Paraflavitalea devenefica: one gene and its partner. The protein of the gene in region 2 interacts with the protein of the main gene of each other region in a pairwise test. Links are inferred from orthologs where the notes say so. Each region holds a gene or a part of one and is shown on either strand. Other genes may lie near its edges.

Region 1 (3,107 bases), on a different replicon or contig from region 2:
ACTATAGTGGACATAATCTTGTGTTTTATTACCCGGTAAAGGTGGGACAAAGAGGTTGCCTGGAAGGTGACGGCGGTTGGCTGGGGGACTGATTTTGGTCATGCGGGGGCGGGTATGTATAATTTACGGCTAATCTGCTACATTTGCCCGGCTTGTTGTATTCTAGGCAGCGCCTTCCAGAAGGGACGCTGCGTAATTAAAACCAAACGTTTGTCATGTCACTTCAACACATTGCAGTTATCGGTGCGGGCACTATGGGCAATGGCATCGCCCACGTGTTTGCGCAAAGTGGATTTAATGTAAAGCTTATAGATGTTAACGCGGCCCAACTGGAGAAGGCGCTGCAGACGATCAGCAAGAACCTGGACCGGCAGGTAGCCAAGGCCACGATCACGGAAGCGCAGAAAGCGGCTACCCTGGCCAATATTATTACCGTTACCGACCTGGCCGCAGGTGTTCAGCCCGCGCAACTGGTGATAGAAGCCGCCACCGAAAATGTTGACCTCAAACTAAAGATATTCCGCCAATTGGATGAGACAGCGCCCGCCGGCGCCATCCTGGCCACGAATACTTCTTCTATTTCGATCACGAAGATCGCTGCCGCTACCAAACGACCTGCCCAGGTGATTGGCATGCACTTCATGAACCCCGTACCGGTGATGAAGCTGGTAGAGATTATTAATGGTTATGCTACGGACAAAGAGGTAACGGAAAAGATTGTATCGCTCAGTCAACAACTGGGTAAGGTGCCCTGCGTGGTGAATGATTATCCCGGCTTTATTGCCAACCGCATCCTGATGCCCATGATCAATGAAGCGATTTACAGCTTGTATGAAGGCGTGGCCGGTGTGGAAGCAATCGACACCGTGATGAAGCTGGGCATGGCCCACCCCATGGGACCGCTGCAACTGGCCGATTTTATCGGGCTGGATGTTTGTTATTCTATCCTGAATGTGTTGTATGAAGGTTTCGGTAACCCGAAGTATGCGCCTTGTCCGCTGCTGACGAATATGGTGACTGCGGGGTATTTGGGCGCGAAGAGCGGGGAAGGGTTTTATAAGTATACGGCAGGGAATAAAGACTTAATAGTTAGTGATCGCTTCAAATGATTGTGAGGCAGGAGGTCTGAGGTCTGAAGTCTGAGGTCTGAAGAGCTTGCTGTGGCGGGCTTCCTGCGCTGTATACTGACTTCTGATCTCTGACTTCAGATTTCAGGCTTTCTTTACTTCTATGTTTCTTATATCATTCAGCCTGTATAGTGCTTCCTGCAGGCGGGCTTTGGAGATGCCGATCTTCAGGTGGCAGAAGAGGCCGAGGTCCTGTTCGAGGACGGTGCAGTTTAGTTGCTTTACGATCATCATGATGTCATTCATTTGGGAATAGTCGAAGTGAATGGCATAAGGCACTTCGATGAAACGTTGGGTGGCCGGCATTAACTGCAATACCATAGCAGCAGCGCTTTTGTACGCATTGATGAGGCCGGGTACGCCCAGCAGGGTACCGCCGAAGTAACGAACTACAACAATCAATATGTTGGTGAGCTCTTTGCTGTCTATTTGTCCGAGGATGGGCTTGCCGGCTGTGCCGGAAGGCTCGCCGTCGTCGCTGACGCGGAAGGTGTTTTTATCGGTGCCAATGCGGTAAGCAAAGCAATGGTGGGTGGCTTTCGGGTGTTCTTTCTTCACTTCTTCCAGTCGCTGCTTAAATTCTTCCACGGTATTGATCGGAAAGGCAAAGGCGATGAATTTACTGCCCCTGTCTTTGAATTCTGCGGTGCCGGATTTTTCCACGGTGTAATAGAAGTCCTGATCCTGCATACTAATCATTGTTGGTTGTTTTTGAAGTTTGAAGTCGGAGGTCGGAGGTCTGAAGTTCTTGCTGCGGCAAGCTTCCTGCACTATATCCGAACTTCCGATTACCGATTTCAGATTTCTGACTTCAGACTTCGGGCTTCACTGTTCTTATGGTGTCTGTTCCTAATTGCTGTTGCTCCACTACCCTTGCCGCGCCCAATACCGGTGCGGCGATACCGCCTTCCACAAATAATTCCTCATTGGTAATGATGCGGGCTTCATCCCAATAGCCTTCATCAATGAATGATTGCAGTAAGCGCGCGCCGCCTTCAACGAGTACGCTCAATATTTTCTGCTGGTACAAGGCATTGGCGATCTGGTGCACGAGGCTGACGTCTTTGGTGACCTGGTAGTAGAGCAGGTTACCCTGTTCTTCGTGCTGCCGGGTATTGAATACGATGGTACGCACTGTTTTATCGAACAGTTTGAGCGAGGAAGGCAGTCGCAGATCCATGTCCACTACCAACCGCACCGGATCCGGCCCGCTCCATAACCGGGTATTGAGCTGTGGATCATCAAAGAGGGCCGTATTGGTGCCCACCAGGATGGCCGCCTCCTCACTGCGCCACCGGTGCACCAGGCGGTTCGTTCCTGCACCACTGATGTGTAAACGCGCATGATCTTGATTGCCGATGCAGCCATTGGCTGTTTGCGCCCATTTGAGTATGATGTAAGGCCGGTGCTGCCGGTGAAAGGTGAAAAAACGTTTGTTCAGCTCCGTGGCAGCTTGTTCCAGGACGCCCACAGTGACCTTAGTACCAGCGGCTTCCAATTTTTCGATCCCTTTTCCATCTACCTGCGCAAAGGGATCGCGGCAACCGATAACGACCTGCGGTATTTTATGCCGGATGATGAGATCGGCGCAAGGGGGCGTCTTTCCAAAATGGGCACAAGGCTCCAGTGATACGTACATCGTAGATGATGCGATCAGGTGGCGATCGGTGTCTTTCACGGAATCAATACAGTTGACTTCGGCATGCGGCCCACCATATTGGCGGTGGAAGCCTTCGCCGATGATCTGTCCATCATATACCAGCACCGCCCCCACCATGGGATTGGGCGCTGTGTAGCCGGCGGCCTGCCGGGCCAGCTCCAGGCAGCGATGCAGGTATGTTTCGTGTACTGTCAAAGGTGAATGATCTTAATCAAGAAGCCGCAAAGATACGATGGTTTCGGGTTCCGGGTGTAGCGTTTCGGGTCGTTTAGGCGTAGCTTGCCGCTAAAATGCAAAGGACCGAAAGCGGTAACCTTTGG
Region 2 (3,439 bases):
CGCAGAATGTCCTTCACCCGCCTGTTGATGGATTTTTTGATGAGCCAGGGCACCAGCAGGAAGTAGGCGATGGCAATGGCGCCAAAGATGATAAAGTCCACGGTCATTTGCTGACTGTGGTTGCTGATAATGAACAGGACCGCTACTGCCGCATACAAAAGGAATACCCGCCCGTAATAGCGGATACGATAGCCTTTTTTGTCGGGCGAAGCCCAGGCCGTGTAGTAATTATAATCAAAATACTCTTCTTCGGTAAGATGATATTTCAGAACGAGCATAATGGTTCCGTGTTTCGTGTTCCGGGTTTGGAGTTGCTCCGCAACTTAAAAAACGAAAGTAAACGGTAACAGGCTGGTACTTTTCAGCAGTCGCTGGCATTGGAAGAACCCGAAACTCCAAACCTTACACCCGGAACGGTTTTCCTATTTCTTCTTCGGCGCAGCCTTTTTAGTGGCTGTTTTTTTAGCGGCCGCTTTCTTAGCCGGGGCAGCCTTGGTCTTTTTGGCAAATGCATTAGGTACCTGGGTCTCAATGATCTTTTTCACTTCGTCCAGGCTTACTGTTGCCATATCTTCTGCGGTGTATTTGGTATCGTCTGCTTTCTTACCCAGCTTCAGCATTTTCTTGCCGAAACGGATGAAGGGACCCCAGCGGCCATTTTCAATAGCAATTTTTTCTTCGGGCCAGTGCTGGATGTAACGGTTGGCTTCCTTGGCTACCTTGGCGTCGATGAGCTCTTTGATGTCCGAAGCGCTCAGCGCATCAAAGTTATAACGGCGGGGCACATTGATAAACATGTCGTTCCACTTGATAAAGGGGCCAAAGCGGCCTTTACCTTTGGTAACGGGCTTGTTCTCATACGTGCTGATGGGAGCGTCAGCCTTCTGCTTTTCGTTGATGAGCGCTATGGCCCTGTCCAGCGTTACTTCCAGCGGGTCTTCACCGCGGGGAATGGAAATGAATTGCTCACCCAGCTTTACATAGGGGCCAAACCGGCCTATGTTTACCGCCACTTCCTGCCCATCGTACTCGCCCAGTGTGCGGGGGAGCTGGAACAGTTGCAGCGCTTCATCCAGGGTGATGGTCTCTATGCTCTGCTCTTTCTTCAGGGCGGCAAAACGGGGTTTCTCCTCATCATTCACATCGCCTATCTGCACCATGGGGCCATAACGTCCCATACGGGCTACTATCTTTTTGCCGCTTTCTGCGTCTACACCCAGCTCACGTTCGCCCTTGATGCGTTCGGCATTCTCAATGGTATTCTCTACATCCTTTTTGAAGGGGATATAAAAATCATCGATCATCGTGTTCCACTTGATCTTGCCTGCAGCCACCTCGTCAAATTCCTCTTCTACGCGGGCAGTGAAACCGTAATCCATGATATCATCAAAATACTGCTTCAGGAAGTCTGTCACCACCAGTCCGAGATCGGTGGGGAACAGTTTCGACTTTTCGGCGCCGGTATTTTCCTGTTCTGTGATCTTGGTGATGGCGTTATCGGCCAGGCGGAATACGCGGAAATCGCGGCGTATGCCTTCTTTATCCCTTTTCTCTACGTAGCCTCTTTTCTGGATGGTAGAGATGGTAGGTGCGTAAGTAGAAGGCCGGCCAATACCCAGCTCTTCCAGTTTCTTTACCAGGGAAGCTTCCGTATAGCGGGGCAGGGGCCTGCTGAAGCGTTCAATGGCTTTCATTTCCCGCAATGGCAATTGTTGCTGCACGCTGAGTGGTGGCAGCATCCCTTCTGCCTGCTCATCTTCGGTAATGTCTTCATCATCCCGGTCTTCGCGGTATACTTTCAGGAACCCTTCAAATTTGAGCACCTCGCCGCTGGCCGTTAGTTCTTCTTTATTGGTGGATACCTGTATTTTGGCAATGGTCTTTTCCAGTTCGGCATCTGCCATCTGGCTGGCCATGGTACGCTTCCAGATGAGCTCATACAGCCTTTTGGTATCCGGATCATCTACGGTGGCATTCTCCATGTAGGTAGGACGGATAGCCTCATGCGCTTCCTGTGCCGATTCGTTCTTGTTCTTATACTTGCGTGGCTGGTAGTAGCGATCGCCATACTGATTGGTGACCTGGTTGCGGATACCATCCATGGCTGTATCGCTCAGGTTCACACTGTCGGTACGCATATAAGATATATAACCGCTTTCATACAGCTTTTGCGCCAGCAGCATGGTGCGGCTCACAGAATAACCGAATTTGCGGGAGGCTTCCTGCTGCAGGGTAGAAGTGGTAAAAGGAGCAGAAGGGGACTTCTTGCCCGGTTTTACCTGGATATCCGTTACGGTATAATTGGCGCCAATACAGCTTTGCAGGAACTTTTCAGCGTCTTCGGCCTGGTTGAATTTTTTGCCTTCTGCGCCGAAGGTCACCTGTTTGCCGGTGGTATCTTTGGCGGTGAACAGGGCTTCTATTTTAAAGGAGCTGACAGCTACGAAGGCGTTGATCTCCCTTTCCCGCTCGGCAATGAGGCGAACAGCCACACTCTGCACCCGGCCGGCGCTGAGGTTGTTCTTCATGCTCATTTTGCGCCAGAGCACAGGGCTCAGTTCAAAACCCACAATGCGGTCCAGTATCCGGCGGGCCTGCTGGGCATTCACCAGGTTCATGTCCACCGTGCGGGGAGAATCGACCGCTTTAATGATGGCGGGCTTTGTAATTTCATGAAAAACAATGCGTTTGGTAGTAGAGGGGTCTAATCCCAGTACCTCGCATAAATGCCAGCTAATGGCTTCTCCTTCGCGGTCCTCATCCGTTGCCAGCCACACTTCTTCAGATTTTTTGGCCAGCGTTCTTAATTCCTTTACCACTCTTTCCTTCTCTTCCGGTACTATATAACGGGGTTGATAATTGTTCTTTACATCAATACCCATCTCATCTTTTTCCAGATCACGGATATGACCATAGCAACTTTTCACCTCGAAATCTTTGCCCAGGATCTTCTCGATAGTCTTCGCTTTTGCAGGGGACTCTACGATCAATAAATTCTTCGCCATACGTTGTTTGAACGGTTTAAAATAGGCCTGTTGGCGTGCAAGTTTAGTGTATAAGCATGAAATCAACAAATTGATGCCAGCCACGACCTGTATAAAATAAAGAAAATCAGTGGCAATGACGAATGTTAAACAAGATTTAACCTGATGGGTAAAACCTGACAGGTTTTGCCGGCTGGCGGCACTTAATACCGCAGGCTGAATAAACCTGTCAGGTTTTATGGTAAGAATCAATATCTTTAGCCGATGGCTGATCCTGCCGCCTGCTCGTGAATCAATTACCCGACATATACCCCATGGGAGATGGGGCCGTTACCATTGACCTCGGTAACCGGCTCAGCGAAACGCTGAACGGAAAGGTGCTGGCTATGCAGGACTGGCTGCAACAAAATAGCTTCGAAGGCCTGAAAGACATTATCACCGCTTATTCCTCACTT

What was found.
Region 1: the proteins of topA (region 2) and HB364_RS10650 interact in binary tests that used the Escherichia coli proteins (3 or more experiments, as listed by UniProt). The link is inferred for Paraflavitalea devenefica from one-to-one orthologs.

Annotation. Positions count from the first base shown.
Region 1 is NZ_JAARML010000002.1:266,154-269,260, reverse strand. What follows is about bases 20-2,797. They hold HB364_RS10650 (IMPACT family protein), read right to left. Parts: upstream 1,827-2,797; coding sequence 1,212-1,826; downstream 20-1,211. Other genes in these bases: ribD (bifunctional diaminohydroxyphosphoribosylaminopyrimidine deaminase/5-amino-6-(5-phosphoribosylamino)uracil reductase RibD), read right to left, coding at 1,939-2,797; HB364_RS10655 (3-hydroxyacyl-CoA dehydrogenase family protein), read left to right, coding at 216-1,109. Also shown: HB364_RS10660 (hypothetical protein), read right to left, coding at 1-14; more of ribD, read right to left, coding at 2,798-2,982.
Region 2 is NZ_JAARML010000006.1:181,970-185,408, reverse strand. What follows is about bases 215-3,324. They hold topA (type I DNA topoisomerase), read right to left. Parts: upstream 3,006-3,324; coding sequence 423-3,005; downstream 215-422. Other genes in these bases: pxpB (5-oxoprolinase subunit PxpB), read left to right, coding at 3,272-3,324; HB364_RS28250 (YcxB family protein), read right to left, coding at 215-278. In the rest of the region: more of HB364_RS28250, read right to left, coding at 1-214; more of pxpB, read left to right, coding at 3,325-3,439. UniProt on the Escherichia coli protein: Releases the supercoiling and torsional tension of DNA, which is introduced during the DNA replication and transcription, by transiently cleaving and rejoining one strand of the DNA duplex.